Regions from separate parts of the Streptomyces sp. S4.7 genome, predicted to be linked through region 1. Evidence: riboswitches for the same ligand, from Rfam matches in the RefSeq annotation. Region 1 holds a riboswitch; the other holds the start of a gene.

Region 1 (7,592 bases):
GCCGCCAGGCGGGCGAACAGCTTGAGCACCGGCAGCTGTGAGTTGCCTTCCTCGTCCTTCGTGGCCGCGGTGCCGTAGGAGACCAGCGTTCCGCCACGGCGCAGCAGCCGCCACGACTGCTCCAGCGCGTCGCCGCCGACGTGGTCGAAGACCGCGTCCACGCCGTCCGGGGCGATCTCCCGGATCCGGGCGTACATGCCGGGGTCGCGGTAGTCGACGGGGCTCGCGCCCAGTTCACGCACGGTGGCGTGGTGGCGGGGGGACGCCGTGCCGATCACCGTGATCCCGGCGTGCCGGGCCAGTTGTACGAGTGTGGAACCGACGCCGCCGTTGGCGCCGAGCACCACGATGATGCCGCCGGAGCGGACCTTGGCGATCCGGTGCAGCATCTGCCAGGCGGTGATCCCGTTGACGAGGACGGTCTCCGCGGCGGCCGCGTCCACGTCGTCCGGCACGGGCATCAGGTCCGCTGCGTCGATCAGCAGGTGGCTGGCCCACGCGCCGGTCTTGGTGACGGCGGCGAACCGGCGTCCGGTGAGCCCGGTGTCCACACCGGGGCCGGTGGCGGTGACGGTACCCACGACGTCGTAGCCGGGGACGAAGGGGAACGGCGGCTGGTCGTAGTACTTGCCTCGGCGCATCTGCTGCTCGGCGAACGCGACCCCGGTCGCTTCCATCCGCAGTACGACCTGGCCCGCGGCCGGCGCCGGGAGATCACGGGTCCGGACCTCCAGGCCGTCCGGCTCGACTGTGCCGGGCAGGACGATCTCGGTGGCGCTCACGGTGACGGTGCTGGTGGTCATGGGATTCCCTTCAATGCTGCACTCGTTAGCTTACGGATGTAACTGTACGAGCGCAAGTCTCGGTTCGCACGGGGATACAGCCATAACCTTCACGGCGTAAGGTGACACCATGGACAGCACCGGAACAGCGGCCTCGGCCGCACCGAAACAGGGCCGCGCGCGCAACCGTCGCGGCGAGGGCGGGCGCCTGCGGGAGGACATCATCGCCGCCGCGGTGGAACTCCTCGACGAGGCGGGCGACGAACACGCCATCACACTGCGCTCGGTCGCCCGCCGGGTCGGAATCGCCGCCCCGTCGATCTACCGGCACTTCCCCGACCAGCCGGCCATCATGCTCGCCGTCGTACAGGGGGAGTTCGCCGGGCTGCGGAACAGCCTGCTCTCCTCGGTGGAGAAGGCCGGGGACGACCCCCGGCGACGGATGTACGCCGTCTGCGAGGCGTATCTGGAGTTCGCCCGGATCCACCCCGAGCGCTACCGCACGATGTTCGGCGGGCTCTGGATGCCGGATTTGGACGACAGTTCACTGACCAAGGAGGATCTGGCCTCGCTCGGAGACGAGAGCATGCGGATCCTCGTCGACACCCTCGGCGAGTGCGCCGCCGCGGGGCAGTCCACCAGCACCGACCCGTCCAGCGACGCGGTCGCGCTCTGGCTGGGCCTGCACGGACTCGCCCACCAGCGAGCGGTGGCCGAGTCCTTCCCCTGGCCCCCGGACATCGCCGACCGCATCATCACCACCCTCGCCCGCCTGAAGGCCACCTGAGCCCATCCAGGGGCCCAGTTCGTGGGTTGGGCCCGGGGTTGGGTCTCGGGGCCCATGCCGGTGGGTGCCGCCTCTTCGTATGTTTCTCATGTCGCCAGCGGGACCGGCCAGGAGGAAGCCGGAAACGCGGGGCGACACCAAGGACTCGTACGAGTCGGCCGGTCACCGGCCGGCCGACACATAAGGGGAAAGCTCATGTCGAACGTCACGCTGAAGGCCGCCACCAACGCCAAGCTCTACGTCGGCACCTGGGCCAACACCGCCGTCACCGCGATGAAGCGCCGCAGCGACAAGGGCCAGGGCGCCGTCGAGTACGTCGGCGTCATCGTCCTCGTCGCCCTGATCATCGCCGCCATCGTCGGCTCCGGTGTCGCGGACGAGATCGCCGGCGGTCTGACCGACAAGGTCGGCGAGATCCTCGGCGGCTGATCACCCACAGATCACACACACCCCCATCGAGTAGGGCAGGCCCCTTCCATCCCAGGCCAGGATGGAACCGGACCTGCCCTACTCGCGTTCAACGGCCATGGGCCGTTCCGGGGTCAGAACGCGGCGTGTCAGTCGGCGATCGGCAGGTACACCCGGTTGCCGCTTGCCGCGAACTCCTTGGATTTGGCCGCCATGCCCGCCTCGATCTCGTCCTGCGAACCGCCGTGGTCACGACGGATGTCGTGGGAGATCCGCATAGAGCAGAACTTCGGCCCGCACATCGAGCAGAAGTGCGCGGTCTTCGCCGGCTCCGCCGGCAGTGTCTCGTCGTGGAACTCCCGTGCCGTGTCAGGGTCGAGCGCCAGATTGAACTGGTCCTCCCAGCGGAATTCGAACCTCGCGTCCGACAGCGCGTCGTCCCATTCCTGCGCCCCCGGATGGCCCTTGGCCAGATCCGCCGCGTGCGCGGCGATCTTGTACGTGATGACGCCGGTCTTCACGTCGTCGCGGTTGGGCAGGCCAAGGTGCTCCTTGGGCGTCACGTAGCAGAGCATCGCCGTACCCCACCAGGCGATCATCGCGGCGCCGATGCCGGAGGTGATGTGGTCGTACGCCGGGGCGACGTCCGTCGTCAGCGGCCCGAGCGTGTAGAACGGTGCCTCCTCGCAGATCTCCTGCTGGAGGTCGATGTTCTCCTTGATCTTGTGCATCGGGACATGGCCCGGCCCCTCGATCATGGTCTGTACGTTGTGCCGCTTGGCGATGGTGTTCAGCTCGCCGAGCGTCCGCAGCTCCGCGAACTGCGCCTCGTCGTTGGCGTCGGCGATCGAGCCCGGTCGCAGGCCGTCACCGAGGGAGTACGTCACGTCGTACGACGCGAGGATGTCGCACAGCTCCTCGAAGTTCTCGTACAGGAACGACTCCTGATGGTGCGCCAGGCACCACGCCGCCATGATCGAGCCGCCGCGCGAGACGATGCCGGTCTTGCGGCGGGCCGTGAGCGGCACGTAGCGCAGCAGGACGCCCGCGTGGACGGTCATGTAGTCGACGCCCTGCTCGGCCTGTTCGATGACCGTGTCCTTGTAGATCTCCCAGGTCAGTTCCTCGGCCTTGCCGTCGACCTTCTCCAGCGCCTGGTAGAGCGGCACGGTGCCGATGGGGACCGGGGAGTTGCGCAGCACCCACTCGCGGGTGGTGTGGATGTTGCGGCCGGTGGAGAGGTCCATGACCGTGTCGGCGCCCCACTTGGTGGCCCAGGTCATCTTGTCCACCTCCTCCTCGATGGAGGAAGTGACCGCGGAGTTGCCGATGTTGGCGTTGACCTTCACCAGGAACCGCTTGCCGATGATCATCGGTTCGATCTCGGGATGGTTGACGTTGGCCGGCAGTACGGCGCGGCCCGCGGCGATCTCGTCGCGCACCACCTCGGGCGGGACGTTCTCCCGGATGGCGACGTACTCCATCTCCGGGGTGATGTCGCCCCGCCGGGCATAGGCGAGTTGTGTCACCGCCCGCCCTTCGCGGCCCCGGCGCGGCTGGCGCGGGCGGCCGGGGAAGACCGCGTCGAGATTGCGGAGACCACCGCGCGGCGAGGTGTGCTTGAGGCCGTCGTCCTCGGGACGGACCGGGCGGCCCGCGTACTCCTCGGTGTCGCCGCGGCCGATGATCCAGTTCTCCCGGAGCGGTGCGAGACCGCGCCGTACGTCGGTTTCGACGGTGGGGTCGGTGTACGGGCCCGACGTGTCGTACAGCGTCACGTCGTCGCCGTTGGTGAGGTACACCTGACGGACCGGCACCCGGAGGTCGGCGCGCGATCCTTCCACGTATCCCTTGTGCCAGCCGATGGCTCGTGCGGCAGGCGTGCGTGCGTCCTGAACGGTCATATGAGACCTACTCCCTACGCCGGCATTACCCGGTAACAGGTTCGGCGGTCGACGCAGCTCAGGGATCCGGGGAAGCCCCGGAACTCCACAGTCAGCGTCCTCTCAGCCCGGTGCTCCGAGCTCCCGCGTGTGTAAAGGCACCACCACGCTAACGCGATGTCGGGCGTGCTGAACAGAGGGCCCCCGCCGTTCTTGCGATGATCGGTCGGTGACCTCACCCCAGCAGACACCCGATTCGCACGGCCACTCGCACAGCCACGGGCCGGCCGCGCCGGTCTCCAAGCACCTGCGCAAGGTCATCGCCGCGGTGCTGATCCCCTTCGCCACGGCCGTCCTTGTCGGACTCGTCGTGCTGTGGCCCGGCGGCGCCCCGGCGCACGAACGCACCGGTGTCGGCTTCGACCGCCAGACCGAGCAGGGCCAGGTGGTGAAGATCGAGCAGATCGACTGCAAGGACGTGAACGCCGCTCAGGTCCCGCCGACGGGCGACACGACGACGCCGGAGGGGCGTGAGGCGCAGCGCGCGCAGACCGGCGACTGCGAGAAGGCGACGGTCGAGGTGACGACCGGCAAGGACAAGGGGCGCAGGTTCGTCGAGATCGTCCAGCCCGACGCGCCGCGGCAGTTTCACGTGAAACAAGGCGTTGTGGTGGCATTCGCCCCCGACGCGCCCCGGGATCTCCAGTACTCGGTCACGGACGTGGACCGTTCGACGCCGATGGCGCTGCTCGCCGGGATCTTCGCGCTCGCGGTGGTCGTGGTGGGGCGGCTGCGCGGGCTGATGGCGCTGATCGCGCTGGTCATCTCGTTCGCCGTGCTGACGCTGTTCATCCTGCCGGCGATTCTTCAGGGCTCGAATCCGCTGATCGTCGCGGTCGTCGGCTCAAGCGCGATCATGCTGCTCGCGCTGTACCTGTGCCACGGTCTGACGGCCCGTACATCCGTCGCCGTACTCGGCACGCTCATCTCGCTGCTGCTGATCGGGCTGCTGGGCTCGCTGTTCATCGGCTGGGCGAGTCTGACGGGCAACACGGACGACAACACCGGACTGATCCACGGGCTCTATCCGGAGATCGACATGAGCGGCCTGCTGCTGGCGGGCGTCATCATCGGATCGCTCGGTGTACTGGACGATGTGACGGTCACCCAGACATCGGCGGTGTGGGAGCTGCGCCAGGCGAATCCCGACATGGGACCGCGTGCTCTCTACCGGGCGGGCATCCGTATCGGGCGTGACCACATCGCGTCGGTGGTCAACACGCTCGTACTGGCCTACGCGGGCGCCGCGTTGCCGCTGCTGCTGCTCTTCTCGATCGCCGAGTCGAGCGTGGCGACGGTGGCCAACAGCGAACTGGTGGCCCAGGAGATCGTACGGACCCTGGTCGGGTCGATCGGTCTGGTCGCGTCGGTGCCGGTGACCACCGTGCTGGCGGCCCTGGTGGTGTCGGCCGACCGGCCGGGGACGGGGGAAGGCGCGACGCCGGAGACCGAGACGGGAGCGCCGTCGGGGACGCCGTCAGGGGCACCCTCGGGGGCGCCGCCGAAGGCGCCTACCGGGCGGCCGTTCGGGGGCCTGCGGACGCGGGGCGGCGGCGGGCGGCGCCGCAAGGCGTAAGCGCTCAGCCCGCGTTCTCCTCGGCGAGGATGCGCCCCAGCGTCTCCTCCAGGTTGGTCTCGAAGTGCCCGAGCGTCATCTCCTGGCCGAGCGGGACCAGCCGGTCCGTACGGTCGAGGAAGGCCACCAGCGGTGGTGCGCTGACGCGGAACAGGGCGCGTTCGGTGCCGACCTGGAGTCTGATGTGGACATCGGAGAGCTCTTCGGGCTCGGTCGGCGAGATGTACACGTCGCCGTCGCCGCTGGGTTCGTTGATGCCGTCGACCAGCAGCTCGCGGCCGAAGGCCCAGGTGACCGGGGCGTCGCCGGGCAGATGGAACGTCATCCGCACCGCGTAGGGGTCCGCCGTCTCGTAACGGAGTTCCACGGGAATTCGGAATGAGAGCTCCTCGGAGACGAGGAAACTCATCAGGACTTCGGCCTGAACCAACTCGCGCATCATGTACCCCGCAGTTGATGACGGAAAGTTACGGAGAGTAAGAAATTCAGAGGGATTTCGGGGGTTTGAAGGGTGAAACGTCCGATATTGATGCCCCTTGATCCTCTTCTTAATCGTCCAACACGCAGTAACGGATCACAAGGAGTGATATTTCAGATACTGATAGAGAATTCCAGCGAGCCGATCAAGTTTCCGATCTCTTTGCATAGCCGTTCGACATTGGGAAGCAGTTTTCTCTCCTGATGCAGCGGCACCGACGTCGCGAGCGCCGCGACCGTCGGCCCGTGCGGCACGGGTACGGCGGCGCAGACCTGGCCGAGCACGTACTCCTGCCGCTCCAGAAAGGGTCCCGTACGCCCCCTGGCACCGAGGCGCGACAGAAGTGCGCGCCGGTCCGCCACGGAGTAGGGGGTGAGCGGGCCCACGGGGTGCCGGTCGAGGTGGTCCCGGCGGGCGGCCTCGTCGAGCTGGCCCAGCAGGCACTGGCCGATCGCGTGCGCGTGCCCGGTCTCGCGGAAATCCGCCCATTCGGCGACGGCGGGCGCGGCGGGGCTGTCGGCGACCGCGACGATCTCGATCTCGCCCTCTCGGTAGACCGCGAAATAGACGGGCGCCCCGATCAGATCGCGGCAGTACTCCATCGACTCGGCCAACGTGCGGCAGGCCGGGCCGGTCCCGGGGCCTTCGCCGCTCACCAGGCGGTCCACCGCGGCGCCGAGGAAGAAGACGCCCTTCTCACGGCGCAGATAGCCCTCGTGGGTCAGGGTGCGCAGCAGGTGATAGGCGGTGGGGAGGGGAAGGCCGGCCTCCCGGGCGAGCTGTTTCGCCGGTGCCCCGTTCGGATGGGCGCCGGCCGACTCCAGCAGACGCAGCGCTCGCCGCACCGAACCGATCAGGGTAGGGGCAGCTGACGTGCTCGCTGTGGCCAAAGGTCACCCCCGGGCGTACTGACGGGCGTGCGCCCGCTCGCGGGGGCCGCCCCCGCACCTGTCACACCCCCGGTGACCCGAGACAGAGTCTGAGGCCCGGCGCCGGGAACTCGCACAATGCATTGGTCAAAATGACCGGCGACGCTGTTTTCGCAAGGGGTGCCAGAGGCTTGCCACTCTAATGGCAGTCTCTGAGGTGGAAGTGGTTTCGTCTCCGCCTTTCCCCCGCGCGGGCTAACGGCCGGGGCGGGGGCCGCCCCCGGCGGGGGCGGGACGGCGGCGGAACGACAGGGGCGGGGGTACGAATGTGGAGGACGGCGCGGGCTACCAGTCACCTCGCGAGGACGACGCCGTGAACTTCCGCACCGCGTAGACGAGCCCACCGACCAGGGCCACCAGGATCAGCAGCTTGAAGAGCAGTCCGATCACAAAACCGACCACGCTCGCGATCAGCCCGCCGAACACGACGAGCACGACCACGGGCAACGCGATCCACTTCACCCACCAGGGCATTCCCGCGACCATCTCCCGCACCGCCATCGTCCCTACCTCGTTCCGTGAGTACCTGAAGCACGCAGAAGCGTGAATACCTGATGAGCGTTCCCGCTGCTTCCGATGCTAGAGCGGCGCGGGGCGGAGCGGAGGCCCCGCGGCCCTGGAACTCCCCTGATCCGACCCTGACGGAATCATGAGGGTCCGGCCTCAGCCCTCCGGAGGGGAGAAGACGA
Region 2 (7,592 bases), 1.9 Mb from region 1:
GCCGAGTACGCCGGCGAGCAGCGCCCACTGGCCGGCTCCGCGCGGCCTGCGCACCGTCCGGGCGGGGTCGACCAGTTTCAGGGCGGCCTCCCGCCTGCGTACGGTCCAGGCGTGCAGCGCCAGAATCGCGCCGACAGCGGCGAACTGCACCATCGTCAGAACGGCGGCGGTGGGCAGGTCGAGAAGTTGCGCGGTCTGCCGGTAGATCTCCACCTCCAGGGTGGAGTACGCCGGGCCGCCCAGGATCTGGACGATGCCGAAGGAGGTGAAGGTGAAGAGAAAGACCATCAGCGCCGCGGCGGCGACGGCGGGGACGAGCGCGGGCAGCGTCACTCGCCACCACGCCGCGAGCCGGCCGGCGCCGAGTACCCGCGCGGCCTCCTCCTGACGCGGGTCGAGCTGCGCCCAGAGGCCGCCCACGGTGCGGACGACCACCGCATAGTTGAAGAAGACGTGCGCGAGGAGAATCGCCCACACCGTGGTGTCCGCCCGCACGCCCCACAGCTCGTCGAGCAGGCCACCACGCCCCAGCAGCGCGAGGAACGCCGTGCCGACGACAACGGTCGGCAGGACGAACGGCACCGTCACGACGGCGCGCAGGAGCTGCTTGCCGGGGAACTCGAAGCGCGCGAAGACGTAGGCGCCGGGGAGCGCGATCAGCAGCGTGAGGGCCGTGGAGAGCGCGGCCTGCCACGTCGTGAACCAGAGCACCTGCCCGATGTCGGGCCGGCTCAGCACGTCCCCGAACCGGCCCCAGTGCCACGAGCCGTCCGTCTTCAGCCCGCGGCCGACAATCGCCGTGACGGGGTAGGCGAAGAAGACCGCGAAGAACGCGACGGGCACGGCCATGAGGCAGAGCCGTACGACGCTCCCCCGGCGCCGTGCGGCCCGCACCACGGGGCCCGGCTCCCGGCCCCGTCCTCGCCCCGTCCCCCGGACGACCGGCCCCGCCTCCGTACGCGTGGCCGTGTCACCCTCCCGGTCGCCCTTCGCGGCTACTTGACGACGAGTGAGGACCACGACTGGATCCACTCGTCACGGTTCTCGGCGATCTTCTCCGGGGCCACGGTCTCCGGCTTGTCGACCACGGCGCCGTGGTCCGTGAAGAGCGCGGGCAGCTTCGCACCGTCGACGACCGGGTTCACGAACATGTTGAGCGGCATGTCCTCCTGGAAGGTCTTGCTCACCAGGAAGTCCAGCAGAGCCTTGCCGCCCGCCTCGTTCTTCGCGCCCTGGAGCAGACCGGCGAACTCGATCTGCCGGAAGCAGGTGCTCGTGGCGACGCCGGTCGGCGCCTCCTTCGGCTGCGGATCGGCGTACAGGACCTCGACAGGCGGGCTCGACGCGTACGAGACAACGAGCGGGCGCTCCGCCTTGGCCTTCTTGCCGCCCGCCGAGCCGGAGAACTCCTCGTTGTAGGCCTGTTCCCAACTGTCCACCACCTGGACACCGTTGGCCTTGAGCTGCTTCCAGTAGTCCTGCCAGCCGTCGTCCCCGTACGCCGCGACGGTGCCGAGGAGAAAGCCGAGACCAGGTGAGGACTGCGCGGCGTTCTCGACGACGAGCAGGTCCTTGTAGGCGGGCTTCGTCAGGTCGGCGAAGGACTGCGGCGGCGCCAGCTTCTTGTCGGTGAAGTACTTCTTGTCGTAGTTCACGCAGATGTCGCCGGTGTCGACGGGCGTGACACGGTGCTCGGCGTCGTCGAGCCGTACGTCGGCGCGGACCTGGTCGAGGCTCTTCGCCTCGTACGGCGTGAACAGGCCGTTGTCGAGGGCGCGGGAGAGCAGGGTGTTGTCGACGCCGAAGAAGACGTCGCCCTGCGGCGAGCCCTTGGTGAGAATTTCCTTGTTGAGCGCCTCGCCCGCCTCGCCGCTCTTCAGCACCTTGACGGTGTAGCCGGTCTGTTCGGTGAACTCCTTGAGTACGGAGTCCGAGGCGGCGAACGAGTCATGGGCGACGAGCGTCACACCCTTGGACTTCGCGACGTCCGACGACGTGGAGTCGTCGGACTCGCCGCACGCGGCGAGCACGGAGACGCCAAGTGCGGCAGCGAGGGCGCCGGCCGTCATTCTCTTCGTGGTACGCACTGAATTCCTCCTGGGATGTCCAGGAGAAGACGCGGCCCTGCCCCGCACCGGCGGACCGGAGCAGGGCAGGGCGCAACAGCTTGAGTGATGTCCGAACTTCCTACCCAGAATGACCTGGGCAAGGTTCAGAGGGTCTGCGGCCGTGAGGCTCGTCCGAGTCTCTGCCGCACTCTCAGCGCTGTGGCGCTCCCCTGTCGGAATATGTAATTCGTTCGAACCAGCGTACATGGGCCCCGTCGGGGTCCCGTCGCCGCGCTCAGCGCTCCGTGGCCGCCAGCTGACCGCACGCCCCATCGATCTCCTGACCGCGGGTGTCGCGCACCGTCACCGGCACGCCGTGGGACGCGATCGCCTCGACGAACGCCTTCTCGTCCTCGGGGCGGGAGGCCGTCCACTTGGACCCGGGTGTCGGGTTGAGCGGGATCAGATTGACGTGCACCCGCTTCCCCTTGAGCAGCCGGCCCAGCAGATCGCCCCGCCACGCCTGGTCGTTGATGTCGCGGATCATGGCGTACTCGATGGAGATCCGACGGCCGGACTTCTCCGCGTACTCCCAGGCTGCGTCCAGCACCTCCCGCACCTTCCAACGGGTGTTGACCGGCACGAGGGTGTCGCGGAGCTCGTCGTCGGGCGCGTGCAGCGATACGGCGAGGCGGCATTTGAAGCCCTCGCCGGCGAATCGCAGCATCGCGGGCACCAGGCCCACCGTCGAGACGGTGATGCCGCGCTGCGAGAGTCCGATGCCGTCCGGCTCGGGGTCGGTCAGCCGGCGGATCGCCCCGACGACGCGGCGGTAGTTGGCGAGCGGTTCACCCATGCCCATGAAAACGATGTTGGACAGCCGCGCGGGGCCGCCGGGGACTTCACCGTCGCGCAGCGCGCGCATTCCGTCCACGATCTGGTGCACGATCTCCGCCGTTGACAGGTTGCGGTCCAGGCCCGCCTGTCCCGTGGCGCAGAACGGGCAGTTCATACCGCAGCCGGCCTGCGAGGAGATGCACATGGTGACGCGGTCCGGGTAGCGCATCAGGACGGACTCGACGAGCGTGCCGTCGTGCAGCCGCCACAGCGTCTTACGGGTGGTGTCGTCGTCGCAGGAGATGTGCCGCACCACGGACATCAGGTCGGGCAGCAGTTCCGTGGCGAGCTTCTCGCGCGCGGCGGCGGGGATGTCCGTCCACTCGGCGGGGTCGTGCGCGAACCGTGCGAAGTAGTGCTGCGACAGCTGCTTGGCACGGAACGCCTTCTCACCGAGCGCCGCCACGGCCTCGCTGCGTTCCTCCGGTGTGAGGTCGGCCAGGTGCCTCGGCGGCTTCTTGGCGCCGCGGGGCGCGACGAAGGTGAGTTCTCCGGGATTGGGCGGTGCCATGAGCTGTTTTCTCCTCGGTACGACGAGGCCGGTGTCCCCGCCCACCGCGGGAGGGACACGGGCACGCTGCGGGTGCCAGGAGACCTCATGTGACGGGCCCCGCGACCGCGGAGCGCAGTAAGGCCCGCCGTCCGGGACGGCGGGCCTTACCAGGGTAACCGGTACGGATACGGGTCAGCCCGAGCCGACGAACACCACCAGCAGCAGCCACACGACCGGGGCCGTCGGCAGAAGCGAGTCGAGGCGGTCCATGATGCCGCCGTGACCGGGCAGCAGCGTGCCCATGTCCTTGATCCCGAGGTCCCGCTTGATCATCGACTCTCCCAGGTCACCGAGCGTGGCACTGGCCGCCACGGCGAGACCGAGCAGCAGCCCCTGCCACCAGGTGCCGTCGTCGATGAGGAACTGCATGCACAGCGCCCCCGCCGCCATGGCGAATCCGATGGCGCCGAAGAGACCCTCGCGGGTCTTGCCGGGGCTGATGCGCGGTGCCAGCTTGTGGCTGCCGAAGCGCCAGCCGATCGCGTAAGCCCCGGTGTCGCTGACGATGGTGAGCACCAGGAAGGTGAGGACCCGCTGCGCGCCGTCGTCCGCCGTGAGCATCATCGCGACGAACGTCGCCAGGAAAGGCACGTAGAACACCGCGAAGACGCCCGCCGTCACGTCCTTGAGATAGCCCTCGGGCGGCTCCGTCATGCGCCAGGCGAGCACGGCCAGTGCCGTGAGAGCGGTGGCGACCCAGGCGCCCTCCGCGCCCCGTACGTAGCCGACGACGATCATTGCCGCGCCACCGAGCGCGAGCGGGACGAGGGGCGCCTTGATGCCCTTCTTCTCGTTGAGCCGGGAACTCAGCTCCCACAGTCCGACGACGACGGCGACCACTATGACGCCAATGAACACGGCCTTCACGATGAAGAGGGACGCCACGATCACCGCGCCGAGACCCACACCGACCCCTATGGCCGCGCGCAGATCGCGCCCCGCCCGCTTCTTCGGAGGAGGTGGCGGAGGGGCGGACATGGGCTCCTGCGAAGTCTCGTCACGGAACAGGGGGCCGCCCGGCCGAGCAGCCCCCCGGTCGTCATCCTGGGCCCCGCCGCTCGCGGGTACGTCGGGCACGATGGGCATGGGCCGAGTCTGCTGTGCGTCAAGCTCATCGTATGCGGGACCCGCCGGGGCAGCCCCCTGGTCAGGCGGTCCCCAGTAGCCGGCGGTCGGCGGGGCCCCCCAGGAAGAGTCGTTCATCAGACCTCGAGCAGCTCGGCTTCCTTGTGCTTGAGCAGCTCGTCGACCTGGGCGACGTACTTCGCCGTGGTGTCGTCGAGCTCTTTCTCGGCGCGGCGGCCCTCGTCCTCGCCGACCTCACCGTCCTTGATCAGCTTGTCGATCGTCTCCTTGGCCTTGCGGCGCACGGAGCGGATCGAGATCTTCGAGTCCTCCGCCTTGGTCTTGGCGACCTTGATGTACTCCTTGCGGCGGTCCTGCGTGAGCTCGGGGAACACCACCCGGATGATGTTTCCGTCGTTGCTCGGGTTCACCCCGAGGTCGGAGTCGCGGATGGCCTGCTCGATGTTGCGCAGCGCGCTCTTGTCGAACGGCGTCACCACGGCCATGCGCGGCTCGGGCACCGAGAACGAGGCCAGCTGGTTGATCGGGGTCAGCGCACCGTAGTAGTCCGCCACGATCTTGTTGAACATCGCCGGGTGCGCACGACCGGTGCGGATCGCGGCGAAGTCCTCCTTGGCGACCAGGACGGCCTTCTCCATCTTCTCCTCTGCTTCGAGGAGGGTCTCTTCGATCACCACTTGCTCCTGCGTGTCTTGAGTGGGCCCGGTGTGCTTACAGGGCCGGCGGAACCTGCGTCGCGTCTTCTTTCCTGCACGGTGTCCGACCGGCAGGGCTTTGTCCATCCCCGTGCGGGGCAGCCCGAGTTCAGGCCCGGGTGCCCTGGTCGCTCACGAGCGTGCCGATCTTCTCACCCTTGACGGCGCGCGCGATATTGCCCTCCGTGAGGAGCTCGAAGACAAGGATCGGCAGCGCGTTGTCGCGGCAGAGAGTGACGGCCGTGGCGTCGGCGACCTTGAGGTTGCGGGTGATCACCTCGCCGTACTCCAGCGCGTCGAACTTCACCGCGTCGGGGTTGGTCTTGGGGTCGGAGTCGTAGACCCCGTCCACGCCGTTCTTGCCCATCAGCAGGGCTTCGGCGTCGATCTCCAGGGCGCGCTGGGCGGCGGTGGTGTCGGTGGAGAAGTACGGCATCCCCATGCCCGCGCCGAAGATGACGACGCGTCCCTTCTCCAGATGCCGTACGGCGCGCAGCGGGATGTACGGCTCCGCGACCTGCCCCATGGTGATGGCGGTCTGCACGCGCGAGTCGATGCCTTCCTTCTCCAGGAAGTCCTGGAGGGCCAGGCAGTTCATGACCGTGCCGAGCATGCCCATGTAGTCGGAACGCGCCCGGTCCATGCCGCGCTGCTGGAGTTCGGCACCGCGGAAGAAGTTGCCTCCGCCGATGACGATGGCGATCTGTGCCCCGTCCCGCACGACGGCGGCGATCTCACGGGCGATGGCGTGTACGACGTCGGGGTCGACGCCGAGCGCTCCCCCGCCGGCGAACGCCTCACCGGACAGCTTCAGCATGAAGCGCCCGGCTTTCTTGCCGGGGTCGCTGTTGTCGTCGGTGGACTTGGTGGCGTCCGCGCCCTTGTTCATGGGGATCTCCTCGTGCACATACGAAGAAGGCCATTGCCGATGGGTCTGTGTCCCTAGCGGCAATGGCCTCCTCGTCAGATCTGCGGCCGTCCGGCGCGTGTTCGGCCGGCGACTGCAATAGACCCTAGCGGGGTCCATCGTCGATCGCGTACGACTGCGCTGTCCCGGGTGCTCGGCCCCGGGACGATGTCCGGAACGTCAGGCGCCGACGCGGATGCGCGCGAAGCGCTTCAGCGTGACACCGGCCTCGTCCAGGACCTTCCTGACGGACTTCTTGTTGTCCTTGGCGAACGGCTGGTCGAGGAGGGTGACCTCCTTGAAGAAGCCGTTGACGCGACCCTCGACGATCTTGGGCAGCGCGGCCTCGGGCTTGCCCTCCTCGCGGGAGGTGGCCTCGGCAACGCGGCGCTCGTTCTCGACGACGTCGGCCGGAACGTCCTCACGGGTGAGGTACTTCGGCGCGAACGCGGCGATGTGCTGCGCGACGTCCTTGGCGACGGCGGCGGCCGTCTCGGCGTCGGCACTGCCCTTGTCCAGTTCGACCAGAACGCCGACCTGCGGCGGGAGGTCGGGCATGGTGCGGTGCATGTACGTGCCGACGAAGCTGCCGTCGCCCTGGAACTGGGCGAAGCGGTCCAGGACGATCTTCTCGCCGAGATTGGCGTTGGCCTCGTCGACGAATGCCTGGACGGTCTTGCCGGGCTCGATCTCGGAGGCGCGCAGCGCCTCGATGTCGGCGGGGCTGGTCGCGGCCACGTGCGCGGCGAGCGAGTTGGCGGCGGCCTGGAACTTGTCACCCTTGGCGACGAAGTCCGTCTCGCACTTCAGCTCCAGCAGAACGCCGGAGGTGTTGTCGTCGGAGACGAGGGAGACGACGGCGCCGTTCTCGGCACTGCGGCTCTCGCGCTTGGCGACGCCCTTCTGGCCCTTGACGCGGAGCACCTCGACGGCCTTGTCGACATCGCCGTCGGCCTCGACCAAGGCCTTCTTGCAGTCCATCATGCCGGCGCCGGTGAGCTCGCGGAGCTTCTTGACGTCAGCGGCGGTGTAGTTCGCCATGTCTGTGAATCTCTCTCGGAAGTCGAAGATCTACGGGTGGACGGCGGGGGCTGTGGCCCCCGCCGTCAGCAACCGAACCTTTGAGGTCAGGCCTTGTCGGCGTCCGCGGCCGGAGCCTCGGTGACCTCGGCGGCGGGGGCCTCGGCCGGAGCGGCGGCCTCTTCGGCCTGCTCGGCGTCGGCGACCTTCTCCGTCTCGGCGGAGGTCTGGACGTCGGCCGGGGCGGCGTCGGCGGACTTCTCCGCGTCGGCCTTCTTGTCGCCTTCGAGGAGGTCGCGCTCCCACTCGGCGAGGGGCTCGCCGGCGGCCTTCTCGCCCGGCTTGGAGTCACCGGTGGCGGCACCGGAGCGGGCGATGAGGCCCTC

Evidence for each region. Region 1 has a riboswitch for thiamine pyrophosphate ahead of thiC (phosphomethylpyrimidine synthase ThiC). Riboswitches for the same ligand answer to the same signal wherever they lie in the genome.
Region 2: it holds a riboswitch for thiamine pyrophosphate, as region 1 does, so the genes downstream of both, SSPS47_RS25190 (thiamine ABC transporter substrate-binding protein) here and thiC (phosphomethylpyrimidine synthase ThiC) in region 1, are expected to answer to the same signal.

What each region holds. Positions count from the first base shown of each region.
Region 1 covers NZ_CP048397.1:3,736,163-3,743,754, forward strand. The annotation lists gene SSPS47_RS16530 (medium chain dehydrogenase/reductase family protein) at 1-803, opposite strand, end outside; gene SSPS47_RS16535 (TetR/AcrR family transcriptional regulator) at 913-1,569, shown strand; gene SSPS47_RS16540 (hypothetical protein) at 1,765-1,998, shown strand; gene thiC (phosphomethylpyrimidine synthase ThiC) at 2,127-3,881, opposite strand; TPP riboswitch at 3,876-4,018, opposite strand; gene SSPS47_RS16550 (YibE/F family protein) at 4,090-5,496, shown strand; gene SSPS47_RS16555 (SsgA family sporulation/cell division regulator) at 5,501-5,935, opposite strand; gene SSPS47_RS16560 (helix-turn-helix domain-containing protein) at 6,088-6,864, opposite strand; gene SSPS47_RS16565 (DUF5326 family protein) at 7,189-7,404, opposite strand; gene SSPS47_RS16570 (cupin domain-containing protein) at 7,567-7,592, opposite strand, start outside.
Region 2 covers NZ_CP048397.1:5,618,785-5,626,376, reverse strand. The annotation lists gene SSPS47_RS25195 (iron ABC transporter permease) at 1-849, opposite strand, end outside; gene SSPS47_RS25190 (thiamine ABC transporter substrate-binding protein) at 996-2,087, opposite strand; TPP riboswitch at 2,167-2,290, opposite strand; gene rlmN (23S rRNA (adenine(2503)-C(2))-methyltransferase RlmN) at 2,344-3,456, opposite strand; gene SSPS47_RS25180 (phosphatidate cytidylyltransferase) at 3,631-4,701, opposite strand; gene frr (ribosome recycling factor) at 4,701-5,258, opposite strand; gene pyrH (UMP kinase) at 5,389-6,168, opposite strand; gene tsf (translation elongation factor Ts) at 6,367-7,227, opposite strand; gene rpsB (30S ribosomal protein S2) at 7,314-7,592, opposite strand, start outside.